4 regions of the Streptomyces sp. NPDC006140 genome follow, and region 1 is predicted to be linked to each of the others. Evidence: riboswitches for the same ligand, from Rfam matches in the RefSeq annotation. Region 1 holds a riboswitch; each other region holds the start of a gene.
The links. A riboswitch is a leader RNA that binds a small molecule or an ion and turns the genes downstream of it on or off. The one in region 1 is predicted to bind cyclic di-AMP.

Region 1 (3,377 bases):
CGACGACATCGGCGCGGTTGCCGCGCGCCCGGAGCCACTTGCCGAGGACGGTCTCGGACTCACCGCCCTGGTTGCCCTCGGCCCACGCCGAGTAGACGTCGGCGGTGTCGACGAAGTTGCCGCCGGCGGCGGTGTAGGCGTCGAGGACGGCGAACGACTGGTCCTCGTCGGCGGTCCAGCCGAAGACGTTGCCGCCGAGGGCGAGCGGGAAGACCTCGAGTTCGGAGGAGCCGAGTTTGCGCAGAGAAGTCATGTCCCGTGTCAACGGCCGTGCGGGGGAGGCTCATTCCACAGCGGACGCAAAACTCCCGTAAACGCCCCTCCGCACGGAACCGAGGACGCCGTGGTTCAGACGTTCAGGCCCTTGCCGCGCAGCCAGGCCAGCGGGTCGATCCCGCTGCCGGAACCGCCGGAGTGCACCTCGAGGTGGAGGTGGGCACCGGTGACGTTGCCGGTGGCGCCGACGCGGCCGATGACGTCGCCCGTGCTGACCTTCTGGCCGACGCTGACGCCGATCGACGACTGGTGCGCGTACCAGATCTCCGTGCCGTCATCGAGGGTCAGGACCGTCTTGTAGCCGTACGAACCGCTCCAGCCCGCCTCGGTGATGGTGCCGCTGTGCACCGCCTTGATCGGCGTGCCCGTGGGGGCGGCGAAGTCGAGGCCGGTGTGGTAGCCGGAGGACCAGTAGGCACCGGCCTGACCGAAGGTCGAGGTGATGGTGTACGAGGAGGTGGGCAGCGTGTACTGCTTGGCGAGGGCGGCGAGCCGCTCGGCCTCGGCCTTCTTCCGGGCCTCCTCCTCCGCCTTCCGCTTGGCTTCGGCGGCCTTGGCCTTGGCTTCCTTCTCGGCCTTGGCGGCGGCTTCCTTGGCGGCCTTCTCGGCGGCGGCCGCGGCTTCTTCGGCGGCCTTGGTCTCGATCTGGTCCTGCTGGTGCTCGGCCTGGGCCATGATCCGGGCGCGCAGCGCCTCGCCGGCGCCGGAGCTGCCCTGCTCGGCGTCCGCCGTGGCGGTGCCGAGGCTGCTGAGCGGAGTCGCGGAGCCCTGGGGGGTGTCGTCGTCCGAGATGAGGGAACCCACCGAGGGAAGGTCCGGCACGGAGATCGACACCGGCGGCTTGCCGGTCTGGGCGCTGGCCATGCCGCCGGCGCCCACGGCGGCTATGACGCCGACGCCCAGGACGGTGGAGCTGCGGGCGAGTCCTCCGCCGCGCTGCTTGGTGACGCGATGCCGGCCGCGGACGGGACGGATGGACTCCGCGGTGGGGTTCCATTCCTGGAACGGGCCCTCGTCGGTGCGCTGACCTCCGTAGCCGAAGGTCTCGGTGTCGCGCTGGTTCTGCGCGAACGGGGCCGCGGGGGCAGGCCGGTTGGACGCCACGTGGGCGTACTCCTTTCCTTCCTTCTCGCCTACCGGGTTAGCTGACGGGTTCGGAGCAGGAAGGTCTCCTACGCGCGTATACCGACCGTGCTTCCACGGCGGTATGCGTGCGATTCACCCCAAGTGGTGGTTCCCCGGTTCCCTTTCGGGATTCGGCGCGTGCGCACGGAGCCGCCTTCTGTGACGGCTGGGACGACCGCGCTGCGTTATCGAACGTTAATAGACGCGCGGTGGGTATTCCAGCGATTCCGCTTGATCATTAACCTTTTTCGCGCGGACTTACCCCCCATGACCGGGCCAAATCGGGCGAGTTGACCGCCACGTAAGTGACTCACGGGTTTTGACGGTGTGTCAGTCGTTATGCGGAGCGGCGCGATTCACTCACCGAAAGTAATGGAGGGCCCAGAGGAAACACCGAGGGCCGGAACCCTTTCGGATTCCGGCCCTCGGCCTTCAGTAGCGGGGACAGGATTTGAACCTGCGACCTCTGGGTTATGAGCCCAGCGAGCTACCGAGCTGCTCCACCCCGCGTCGTTGTGACACCAGTGTACGCCATCCGCGGGACCGCTCGCGCACACCCGCCGCTCAGCCGCCCGGGGCGCCCGCGTGGGTCAGGGTTTCCCAAGGCACGGGCGCAGGATCTGTTGGGCCGATCGGCCCGCGATCAGCACGACGGCCGCAGTCCGTACGACAGGTCGTGGTCCGTACTCCGTACGACAGGTCGTGGCCCGTACTCAGGGCGACAGGTGGCGGTTCGGGGCCTTGGCCCGCTCCTCGTGTTCGGGCAGGACGACGACCTCCACTCCCCCGGCGGCGAGGACACCGCTGCCGTCGGCCGCGGCCACGAAGGTGTCCGGCTCGCGCCAGGCCGTGACGACCCGCCGTACGCCCGCGTCGAGGATCAGCCGGGCGCAGGGTGCGGGGCGGGAGGCGCGGCGGGCGCACGGCTCCAGGCTGCTGTACACCGTCGCGCCGGGCAGGCGCCCGTCGGCCGGGTCGATCTTGGCCAGGGCCGCCTCCTCCGCGTGCACGACCGGGTCGCCGCCCTCGCGGGAGTGGCCGCGGGCCAGTTCCGTGCCGTCGGCCGCGACCACCACCGCGCCCACGCTGAACGCCGTGTCCGACGGCGGGCACTCCGCCGCCAGTGCGCAGGCGCGGGCCAGCCAGTGGTGGTCGGCGGCGACCGGGAGGGGGCCGGTGCCCGGGGCGGTCGGTTCGTAGCGCATGAGGACGACGTCCTCGATCCGCCGCGTCTCCAGCAGCCGGAGCCGGCCGGACTGGTAGCCGCCGGGGCCGAAGAGGCGGGGTGCCGCCGGGTCGCCCACGAAGAGCGGGGCGAGGACCAGCTGGAGTTCGTCGGCGAGGCCCTGGGTGAGGAGCTGGGTGTGGATCACGCCGCCGCCCTCGACCATGAGGCGCCGTACGCCCCGGACGTCGTGCAGGTGGGTGAGGAGCCGCCGCCAGTCGAGGCCGGGGCCGAGGGGGACGACGTCGGTGGCGAGGCCGAGGGCGCGGGCGCGTTCGGCGCCCTGGTCGGTGGTGTAGAGGACCTTCGCGCCGCCGGTGTGCCAGAAGCGGGCGTCCGGGTCGAGCTCGCCCGTGCCGCTGACGGTGACCTTGAGGGGGTACTCCGGCTTGCCTGCGGCGGTGCGGGCGGCGCGCCGCTCCGCGGAGTTGACCAGGAGGCGCGGGTTGTCGGCGCGGATCGTGCCGGCGCCGACCAGGATCGCGTCGACGGACGCCCGGACCTCGTCGACCCGGTCGAAGTCGGCCGGGCCGGACAGGAGGAGGCGTTCGGGTCCGGTGTCGTCCAGGTAGCCGTCGAGGGAGACGGCGGCGGACAGCAGGACGTACGGGTGGGGCATCGACGCTCCGCGGCTGGTCGGGACGGCGGAAGGGACAGGGCTTGGTTCAAGTTTGAAACAAACCTACACTGGCGGCATGACGACTCGCTGGCTCACCCCCGAGGAGCAGCGCGCCTGGCGCGCCTACATCGC
Region 2 (3,377 bases), on a different contig from region 1:
AGCACGAGCAGCGTGACGGTGACCCTGCCGAGGACGTCGTGGTCCTCGTCGTTCCACAGGTACAGACGGCCGCTGCCGGCGCTGAGGAGCCTCGCCCCGGCCAGCGCCGAGACGGCGAGCGCCCCGCCCAGGAGCCAGTGGTCCCCGGGCCCCTCGGCCACCTGCCGCGGCTCGAAGCGGAACAGGGCGAGGCAGTAGAGCACGAGCCCCAGCCAGAACAGCGTCAGGGCCGCGTGCGCGAGCCAGGCCACCGACTCGGCGGCGGCGAGCGTGGCACCGAGCACGGCGAGGCCCTGGGTGGCCACGCAGCGCAGGAACACGGTCCCGTGCCGCTCCCTGGCCGCCGCGACGAGCAGCACGGCCCAGAGCGGCGCGGCGAGCGCCAGCAGCGCCGCGGCCGGGCGCTGCAGGCCGGCCGCGGAGAAGCCGGTGCCGGTGACGGCGGTCGCGGCCACCCAGGTGAGCGCCGCCGCCGATGCCCTCCGCCAGGCCGGCCGAGGCAGCCGCAGCAGGGCGTGCGCGACCGCCCCCAGCCAGCCCGCGCAGGCCAGGGCGAGGGCGATCCGGGACAGAACCTCGTACCCCGCCGAGTCGAGACCGACCGACAAGGTGCCGGTCGTCAGGGCGTAGGTCGCCCACAAGGTGACATACGGGGAGGGGTCGGACATGGCCCCGATGCTAGAGAGCGCCGCGCACAGGACGAGAGGGGCACGCGCGCGTGCCCCTCAAAAACGTCCAGGACTTCTCAGGCGGGCCGCACCACGCTGTGGATCGCCGACTCGCCGTCGTAGTAGATCGACTCCTCGCGCACGTAGGTGCCGGGCTTCGGGGCGTGGATCATCATGCCGTTGCCGATGTACATGCCCACATGGGTGACGTCGTCGTAGAAGAAGACCAGGTCACCGGGCTGGGCCTGGGAGAGGGGGACCGTGGTGCCGGCGGTCACCTGGTCGTAGGTCGTGCGCGGCAGGGTCACCCCGGCGGCCTTCCACGCGGCCTGGGTGAGGCCGGAGCAGTCGTAGGAGCCGGGACCGACGGCGCCCCACACGTACGGCTTGCCGATCTGGGCGCGGGCGAAGGCGAGGGCCTTCTCGGCCTTGGTGGCGTACGAGGAGTCGGCCGGGGCGGTCGAGGAGGTGCCGGAGCCCGGCGCCGGGGAGCCGCTCTCCTGCTGCTGGGGAGCCTGGTCCTGGGCCTGCTGCTGGGCGGCCTGCTTCCGGGCCAGCTCGGCGGCCTTGCGGGCGGCCTCCTGCTGCTTCTGCTTCTCGATCGCCGCCAGTCGCGCCTTCTCCTCGGCGGTCAGCTGCGACAGCAGCTGGCGTGCGTCGGCGAGCTTCCGCTGGACGGTGGCCTTGGCGGTCTTCAGGTCGCCCTGGGACTCGGTGAGCGTCGTGAGGCTCTCCGTGGCCTCCTGGCGCTTCTTCATCGTCTCGGACTGCTGGGTGACGTAGTCGTCGACCGCGACCTTCTGACGGCCGGTCATCCGGTCCATCAGCTGCGTCTGGTCGAAGTAGTCCTGCGGGGTGTCCGCGAGCAGGAACGTCGCCGTGTCCGGGGCGGAGGCGCCGGTGCGGTACTGGGCGGCGGCGAAGGAACCCAGCTCCTCCCGCGCCTCGTTGAGCTTCTGGGTGCGCTGGGCGACGTCGTCGAGGAGGGTGTCGACGCGCTTGCGCTGCTTCGCGGTCTTCTCCTTGGCCGCGTTGTACTTGTCGGTCGCCGACTCGGCCTGGCGGTACAGGTCGCCGACCTTCTTCTCGACTTCCTCCAGGCTGGGCTTCTCGTCGGCCTCGGGGGCTGCGTTGGCCGACTGGGACAGCAGGGCCACGGAGGTGAGGGCCGCCGTTGCGAGGGCGGGGGTCCGTATGCCTGCCACGCGCGTACCCGTAGGACGCGACTTGCGGTGCGACGCCAAGGGAGGCGACTCCTTCCATGCTCCGCCTACCGGGTTAGCTGTCGGGTTCGGGCGGGTATCTCGGAAGGGTTGCCCTACGGCCTGCTCCGCTAGGGGAGTCGGGCCGATTCACCCCAAGGTCTCGGTGGGTCCCCGGCTCCGGCTGCTCGGCGGCGCGCCGGACTCGGCGGAGGCCGCGCGGCCCGGCGACGTTCGCCGGTGGGGGTCATGCGGCCCGTTCGCACCGTAGCCAACTCGTGTGGCTCCTGTGAAGGTTGATGGGTGATATGCCCGATACATTTTCGTGACCTTATTCATGGGCGTCGCCGAGAGTGGGCGATCAAGGGGGATTGGTCACGGGTTATCCGCGATTGTGATGCCGTCGCGGGGTGTGATCACGCCACGCTGGAGGGTGACAACGCGCCCCCGGGTGGTCGGCGGGGGCCCGGGTCGGGGCGATGTTCTCAGGGCGGCGGCGGGCTGTCAGTGGGGCGCCCTAGACTCGGAGAGCGATGAGCAGCCTCTTTGACGACAGCTTCCTGGCGGACCTCCAGGCCCAGCGGGGCCCCGCGGACGAGCCCCCGCCGCCGCCCGAGGACGATCACGCTCCGGAGTCGATTCCGGACGATCTGTTCGGCGGGAAGTTCGACGTGCCGCCGGACCGGGACGCCTACTACCGCGACGGCGCCCCACGCCCGGTCGTGGACACGGCCGCCCTCCTGGAGGGGCTGAACGACAACCAGCGCGCCGCCGTCGTCCACTCCGGCTCCCCGCTGCTCATCGTGGCCGGCGCCGGCTCCGGCAAGACCCGTGTGCTCACGCACCGCATCGCCCACCTGCTCGCCGAGCGCGGCGTGCACCCGGGCCAGATCCTCGCGATCACCTTCACCAACAAGGCCGCCGGGGAGATGAAGGAGCGCGTCGAGCAGCTCGTCGGTCCGCGCGCCAACGCCATGTGGGTGATGACCTTCCACAGCGCGTGCGTGCGCATCCTGCGCCGGGAGAGCAAGAAGCTCGGCTTCACGTCCTCGTTCTCGATCTACGACGCCGCCGACTCCAAGCGTCTGATGGCCCTGGTCTGCCGCGACCTGGACCTCGACCCCAAGCGTTTCCCGCCCAAGTCCTTCAGCGCCAAGATCAGCAACCTGAAGAACGAGCTGATCGACGAGGAGGACTTCGCCGCCCAGGCCTCCGACGGCTTCGAGAAGACCCTCGCCCAGGCCTACGCGATGTACCAGTCGCGGCTGCGCGAGGCGAACGCCCTCGACTTCGACGACCTGATCATGACGACGGTCAACCTGCTCCGCGCCTTCCCGGACGTCGCCGAGCACTACCGCCGCCGCTTCCGGCACGTGCTGGTCGACGAGTACCAGGACACCAACCACGCCCAGTACGCCCTGGTCCGCGAGCTGGTCGGCACCACCGAGCACCCCGTCGACGTGCCGCCCGAGGCCGAGATCCCGCCCGCCGAGCTGTGCGTGGTGGG
Region 3 (3,377 bases), on a different contig from region 1:
GCCTCACCGCTGGTGAGCCCCGCCGAGGTGCGCAGCGCACGCAGTTCGGCGCCCAGTTTCCGCCGGCGCACCGCGGGACCGTGCTGCATGGCTCCTCCTTACTCCTTCCGAGCCACCCAAATACGGTCTCGCGTCGCAGAGTTCACCGCTTTGAGCGACAGATATATGCATATCTTGGTGGATCGCCGTCCTTCATGGGTGTTCTGGTGGCAGTCTGGCGACGAAGCACCAGTCCGGGACCGTACTCGAACCTTCCGCTCCGTGTCGGCCTGCGGTCCCGTGGGAAAGGGACGACGTCGCCATGGCAGACCATTTGGAAGCCTCCGTCACTCTGCCGAGCGATCCCGCCTCGGTCTCCGCAGCGCGCGCCTACGTGGTGGGCACGCTGGCGGAGTGGGGCCTGCCGGCGGACACGGAAGTGTCCGACACCATCCGGCTCATCATCTCCGAACTCGCCACCAACGCCGTCCAGCACACCTTCGGACAGTCGCCCACGTTCACGGTGGACGTCGAGCTCGACCGTGACGAGCACCTGCGCGTCGGTGTCACGGACAGCCACCCGCGCTTGCCCAGACGGCTCCCGGCCGCCGTCCAGCAGGACAACGGCCGCGGCCTGGCCATCATCCGCTGGCTGACCGCGGAGTACGGCGGCAGGCTCCGCGTCCGCCCCACCCGTGAGGGCGGCAAGACCATCTCCGTCGAACTCCCCTGGACGGTCCCGGCCCAGCCGGTGACGGCGGCGGGACAGCAGGAGCCGTAACGTCACAGCGGCGCATCCCCGGGCGTCTCGGGCACCGAAGCACCGGCCCGGCCCCCTGCGCGCCGGCCGCCACCGCCCGTGTCACCGGCGTCGCGCCGACGCCTCCCGACGCGGTGCCGTTCCCCGAAGCGGTGCCGTTCCCCGCAGCGCCGACGGCTGCCTGACGGTGTCCCGCAGCTGCGCCGGAACCCTGACGGTTCCCGACCGGGGTGAGGCCGGTTCCTCCGCCGTCCCGGCCGTCTCGTCACGCAGGCCCGCCCGCCGCACCAGCCGGGGGAGCAGCCCCCACAGGCCGACGCAGACCAGGAAGGTCGCCACGCTCGCGGCGATGCCGCCGGCCCGGCCGGTCGTCACATCGACCACCAGCAGCACGGAACCGCTGAACGCGAACACGAGCACGACCAGGCCGGTGGTGGCCAGGCGCGAGGAGACTTGCACGATGCGCGGCTTGGCGCCCTGCTGGAAGAGCGAGCGGTGCAGCGCGGCCGGCGCGGTGAACAGCGCCGCGGCCAGGACCGCCAGCAGCAGCGTGATGACGTAGGTGACGCGCTGGACCGTGTCGAGGTCCTCGAAGCGCGAGGTGAAGGCGAGCGACAGCAGGAAGGCGAAGAGGATCTGTACGCCCGTCTGGGTGACGCGGAGTTCCTGGAGCAGCTCGACGAAGTTGCGGTCGGCGCGCTGCAGCGGCGTCTCGTTGCGTGCGGTGCAGGGACGGTGCTCGGCCATGGGGGGACGGGTAACCACGTGAGCCCGTATCACGCTCCGGCGTGCGGCGGCGCGTCAGGACGCCGCCGCACGCCGGGCGGCTACTTCACGCGCCCGTACCAGACGCTCTTGGTCCAGATCTTCTGCAGCCGCACCACGTCCCCGGTCTTCGGGGCGTGCCAGAGCTTGTTCTTACCCGCGTAGATACCGACGTGGTACACGCTCTTGCCCGAGTGGAAGAACACCAGGTCCCCCGCCTTGCGGTTCTTGGCGGAGATGTGGCGGGTCTTGTTGTACTGCTGGGCGGCCGTGCGGGGCAGTTTCTTGCCGGCCTTCTTGAACGAGTACAGCGTGAGCCCGGAGCAGTCGAACCGGTGCGGCCCGGTGGCGCCGTACTTGTAGGGCGAGCCCTTCTTCGAGGCCGCGATCTGGAGTGCCTTCGTCGCAGGTGTGGCTGCCGCGGCCTCCGAGGAGAAGCCGGGGGCCACGATCGAGCCGCCCACCGCGGCGATGGTGAGGGCCGAGGCCGTTCCGGCCCGGGCCATGAGCGACGGGACACGATTGAGCGCAGTCATGCGCAACCCTTCGTCAGCCGCCTGTGAAGGATGACCTGTCGGATTCGGGCTGGCGAAGTTGCCCGGCCGCTGACGCGGCTTCACCCCAAGGGCTGCTCGGACCCGGTCATGGCGTGACCGTCCCGGCGACCCGTCGTGCTTGGGTCCTCCACTCCTGCCGATCCACTTCTGTCGACCGGTCATCCGGGCGGCGGCAGGACTCGGCGTCCGCCCGGATCGCCCCGCCGCTGTGGCGGGGGCTTGTCGTCAGACAGGGATCTTGACTCATGCTTGACCCGAAATCCCAACGGAACCGGGGATTTGTGTTGTTACTCACCACTCACCCGTTCGGGTGGACACGTCTGTGTTCGAGCCACCGTCTACTGCTCCGCGGACCTTCGGACCAGGCATGGAATGTCCCATTCCGCCCCACGGCTACGCGCGTTGCGCAACTGAGGGGGTCCAGAAAAAGGATCCCTGTCTACTCCGAACAGGGGTACGTCGTTCGGTCCGTTTCGACTCAGGCCCGGGACGCTCCGTCGGCAGAACGGGCGCCCGGGCCGTCGGATCCGCGTCAACGGCCGTCCGAGCCGCGTCAGCTGACGGACTCGGGCGGCAGCGTGAGCCTGGCCGTGCGCCGCTCACCGTCCAGCACGCGCAGGGCCCGGGCCAGCGTGCCGGCGTGCAGTTCCGTCTCGCCCCGCTGGTGCATCAGGGTCAACGCGTCACGCAGCGCGGTCGCCTTGCCGACCAGGGCCTGGGCGGCACGCAGCCCGCGGTAGGTGTCGCCGTGCAGCGCCGGATTGATCCGGCCGAGCAGGTCGACGACGTCGAGGTAACGGTCGATCAACTCCGCCTCGGCGCGCGTCAGCGCGGGCAGCGGCGGCAGTTCGGGCGGCAGCACCGGAGCCTCACCGCCCGGTCGGCGTGGCCAGGATGGCCTCGCGGTTGGGGAGGACCCGGTCCACCAGGCCGTACTCCACCGCCTCCTGGGCGGTGAGGATCTTGTCCCGCTCGATGTCCGCGCCGACCTGCTCCGGGGTGCGGCCCGTGTGCCGCGCGAGCAGCTCCTCCATGCGCGTCCGGATGCGCGTCAACTCGTCGGCCTGGATCGCCAGATCGCTGGCCTGGCCGTGGACCGGTTCGGGCAGCGACGGCTGATGGATCACCAGACGCGCGCCGGGGAGCACGGATCGCTTGCCGGGCGTGCCCGCGGACAGCAGCACCGAGGCGGCCGCGCCGGCCTGGCCGAGGCAGATCGTCTCCACGTCACAGGTGACGTAGCGCATCGTGTCGTAGATGGCCGTCATTGCGTGGAAGGAGCCGCCGGGGGAGTTGATGTAGAGCGCGATGTCGCG
Region 4 (3,377 bases), on a different contig from region 1:
AGGAACAGCGACCCGGCCTCGGCGTCGGTCAGGCCGGTCAGCCGCGTCCGGTACCCGTCGACCAGCCGGTAGCCGCCCTCGGGCCCCCGGTCGGCACAGACCGGCACACCCGCCGCGCCCAGCGCCTCGACGTCCCGGTAGACCGTCCGCACCGACACCTCCAGCTCGGCGGCCAGCTCGAGCGCGGTCATGCGCCCGCGGTTCTGGAGCAGCAGGAGCAGGGAGAGGAGCCGGTCGGCGCGCATGGGGGCCATTGTGCGGTGTCCGGGGGCGTACCTGACAGGAGATGTCAGGTACGCGGATCAGGCTGGGTCCCAGACGCCTTCACGGCCCGCCCGGGCCCCTGACGAGAGGACCGCCCATGCCCGGCTCCCGTACCACCGCCACCACGGGTCACTTCACTTTCGCCGACTGGCAGGAACGCGCGCTCGGCCCGGGCGAGGACACGCACCCCCGGCTCGCCCACGCCTCGGTCCGCAACACGTTCAGCGGCGGCATCGAGGCGGCCGGGACGATCTGCGAGTACACCATCGTCTACACCACCCCCAAGACCGGCTCCTTCGCCGGCATGGAGCTGCTCACCGGCCGCCTCGACGGGCGGGAGGGGAGCTTCGCCGTCGAGGAACGCGGGTGGTTCGGCGAGGACGGAACCGTGCACTGCGCCTTCGAGGTGGTGGAGGGCTCGGGCAGTGGGGAGCTGTCCGGGCTGAAGGGGAAGGGCGGCTTCACCGCGCGGCAGGGGGAGGCGGCGGTGGCGTACCGGTTCGAGTACGAGCTGGGATGAGACCGGGCGGACCGGAACTTCGTGGCTCGGGGTAACGGGCTCTGTGTACAGTGGTGCCGCCTCGCGTACGGCGTCGTAGTACGCGCGCCTCCTTAGCTCAGCTGGCCAGAGCAACGCACTTGTAATGCGTAGGTCGTCGGTTCGAATCCGACAGGGGGCTCTGCTGGAACCCCAGGTCAGATGTGTTCTGACCTGGGGTTTTGTCGTCAGTGGATGTGGCGACTCGGACGTTTCCTGACCTGTCCGTGTGCGTGATCAGGACCAGATGTAGGTCATCACCACGAAGATCACGACGAGAAGTCCGAGGGTCACCCCTCCAGCGGTGGTCATAGCCTCGTAGTAGGAGGCTTCCTCCATCACCCTGTGGGCGATGCCCGCAGCACCACCACCGATGATCGCAAGGAGGACTGCGACCCGGGCGTCGTGCAGCTTGTTCCTCGGGGGCTTGTCCCCGGGCCCAGAGAGCTGCGGACCGTCGTGCGTTGCCGTCATGGCTCGCTGCCTTCGTCAGTCGCCTGTGAAGGATGACCTGTCGGATTCGGACTGGCGAAGTTGTCCGGCCGCTGATGCGGCTTCACCCCAAGGGCTGCTCGGTCGGCCATGGCGTGGTCGGGGCCGGCGACCCGTCTTGCTCGGGTCCTCCACTCCTGCCGCTCCATGGATGCAACTGTGACATCCGGACGCCGGCAGGACTCGGCTTACGCCCGGACCGCCCCGTCGTCTGTAACGGGGGCTTGTCGTCAAAGAGATCGTGACTCAGGCCACGCCGAATATCCCAACTCAGACGGGCATTTGTGGGCTTGGTCACCAGCCCTCCATACGGGTGACCGTCAGTGGGATCACCGCTGCTCAGAGGCTAGTTGGCGCATTTTTGGAGTCCTTGATCAGTCCCGTTTGACGAGGGCCCGGTACATCATCTGGAGGGCTCCGCTCGGCGTCGATCGGCCTGCTGTCGATTGACGGAACATCAGATGAACGACTCGCACACGTGCTTGATGTCCGCTCCGGGCTGGTGTTCATGACGACCTGAGGCGGCGCCGGGCGCATGTTTGCGCCCAAGGAGTCGTGCTCCGGCGTGAGAGCCCCCCGGGGGCCCTTGCGTTGTCCAGGTCAGATCTTTCCCGACCTGGGTTTCCTCAGCCGCCGTGCGATTTCCAGCTGGTCGTCATCCAGGGGGCGGCCGTCCTCGATCTCCCACAGGGCGTTCTGGAGGAGGCGGCCGAGGGTCCAGGCCCGGGCTCGGGGGCGGTCCAGGGTGAGGATGTCGGTCATGGCGTCGAAGCGCCAGAGGATGTCGTCGGGGTCGTAGCGGTTGTCGAGGGCCGGCCAGAGTTCGAAGCCGGGGTCGCCTGCCAGGGGCTTGGGGTCGATGGCGAGCCAGGGGGCGCGGTCGGAGGACAGCACGTTCTCGTCGTGCAGGTCCCAGTGGAGGAGGCGGTCGCCCGGTTCGTCCACGACCTCGCGGACGGCGGCCGCGCAGTCCGCGATCAGGGCGCGGGCCTCGGGGTCGGGGATGCGGGGCAGCGCCCACGGGGTCTGGTCGAGCATGGCGCGGGCGATGTCGCCGAGGCGCCGCAGGCCGGGCGGGGCGGGGAAGGAGGTGAGGTGGGCGAGGAGTTCGGCGATGGTGACGACGGCCTGGTGGGGGTCCGGGACGTGGGACAGCATCCGGGTCTCGTCGAGACGCTCCAGCAGCATGGTGCCGGTGGGCTCGTCGTGGTCGAGGAGGCGGACGGCTCCGTCGCCGTCCCAGGCCCGCAGGGCGACCGGTTCGCCTTCGCTCTCCTCGTCGAGGAGCTGGAGTTTGAGGACCGCGGTGGTGCCGTCGCGGCGGACGACCGGGAGGACCAGGGCGGAGACGCCGTGCATGGGCGGTCCGTCGGGTGCCAGCTCCCAGCGGTCGAGGAAGCCGGCCGTCAGGTCGGGCAGTCCGGCGATGAAGGCGCGGCCGGCCTCGCCGTTGAACTTCTCCTGTGATGCCGCCAGTTCACGGGGAATGTCGATCACTTTCGGCACGGTAGTGGGGGTGTGCCGGGTGGGTCATGTGAATTTGCCCGGCCGGTGAAGCGGCGTGGCGGGGGAGTCGCCCGACCGCCCCGCCGGGTGCCGAGGGCGCCGGGCGGGCGGCGTGCGTCAGGGTTCCAGGGCTGTGCGTCAGGGTTCCGGGACTGCGCGTCAGGGCCCGAGGACTGCGCGTCAGGGCTCCAGGACCACCTTGCCCGTCGTCCCCCGGGTCTCCAGCGCGCGGTGCGCGACCGCGGCGTCGGCGAGGGGGAAGCGGTGGACGGCCGGGGTGAGGCGGCCCGCGGCGGCCTCGGTGAGGGCGCGCAGTTCGAGGATGCGGACGGGGTCGGGGCCGCCGGCCTTCTGGAGCATGACGGGGCCGAGGACCTGCTCGGAGACGCCGTCGACGAGGTAGGGCTCGCCGTCGTGGAGGCCCTCGCCGGACCAGCCGAAGACGATGTGCCTGCCGCCCGGGCCCAGGAGGGCGACGGCCTCGCGGGCCGCGTCGCCGCCCACGCCGTCGAAGACGACGGTGGCGGTCCGGCCGCCGAGGTGGGCGCGGACCTTCGCGGGCCAGGCGGGGTCCGTG

Region 2: linked by a shared signal. The riboswitch ahead of ABZ386_RS27920 (NlpC/P60 family protein) and the one ahead of ABZ386_RS30870 (M23 family metallopeptidase) in region 1 are both predicted to bind cyclic di-AMP.
Region 3: linked by a shared signal. The riboswitch ahead of ABZ386_RS06015 (C40 family peptidase) and the one ahead of ABZ386_RS30870 (M23 family metallopeptidase) in region 1 are both predicted to bind cyclic di-AMP.
Region 4: linked by a shared signal. The riboswitch ahead of ABZ386_RS25630 (hypothetical protein) and the one ahead of ABZ386_RS30870 (M23 family metallopeptidase) in region 1 are both predicted to bind cyclic di-AMP.

The regions. Positions count from the first base shown of each region.
Region 1 is NZ_JBEXTS010000013.1:271,186-274,562, reverse strand. Features, by position in the region: gene ABZ386_RS30875 (aldo/keto reductase) at 1-253, opposite strand, end outside; gene ABZ386_RS30870 (M23 family metallopeptidase) at 349-1,380, opposite strand; cyclic di-AMP (ydaO/yuaA leader) riboswitch at 1,392-1,548, opposite strand; tRNA gene ABZ386_RS30865 (tRNA-Met) at 1,838-1,911, opposite strand; gene ABZ386_RS30860 (dihydrofolate reductase family protein) at 2,115-3,245, opposite strand; gene ABZ386_RS30855 (MarR family transcriptional regulator) at 3,322-3,377, shown strand, end outside.
Region 2 is NZ_JBEXTS010000011.1:328,166-331,542, forward strand. Features, by position in the region: gene ABZ386_RS27915 (hypothetical protein) at 1-668, opposite strand, end outside; gene ABZ386_RS27920 (NlpC/P60 family protein) at 746-1,912, opposite strand; cyclic di-AMP (ydaO/yuaA leader) riboswitch at 1,921-2,091, opposite strand; gene pcrA (DNA helicase PcrA) at 2,404-3,377, shown strand, end outside.
Region 3 is NZ_JBEXTS010000002.1:169,447-172,823, forward strand. Features, by position in the region: gene ABZ386_RS06000 (helix-turn-helix transcriptional regulator) at 1-89, opposite strand, end outside; gene ABZ386_RS06005 (ATP-binding protein) at 302-760, shown strand; gene ABZ386_RS06010 (DUF6328 family protein) at 842-1,486, opposite strand; gene ABZ386_RS06015 (C40 family peptidase) at 1,567-2,040, opposite strand; cyclic di-AMP (ydaO/yuaA leader) riboswitch at 2,044-2,256, opposite strand; gene ABZ386_RS06020 (hypothetical protein) at 2,615-2,923, opposite strand; gene ABZ386_RS06025 (ATP-dependent Clp protease proteolytic subunit) at 2,931-3,377, opposite strand, start outside.
Region 4 is NZ_JBEXTS010000010.1:229,445-232,821, reverse strand. Features, by position in the region: gene ABZ386_RS25645 (WYL domain-containing protein) at 1-245, opposite strand, end outside; gene ABZ386_RS25640 (DUF3224 domain-containing protein) at 362-784, shown strand; tRNA gene ABZ386_RS25635 (tRNA-Thr) at 871-944, shown strand; gene ABZ386_RS25630 (hypothetical protein) at 1,040-1,276, opposite strand; cyclic di-AMP (ydaO/yuaA leader) riboswitch at 1,282-1,463, opposite strand; gene ABZ386_RS25625 (aminoglycoside phosphotransferase family protein) at 1,895-2,791, opposite strand; gene ABZ386_RS25620 (zinc-binding dehydrogenase) at 2,981-3,377, opposite strand, start outside.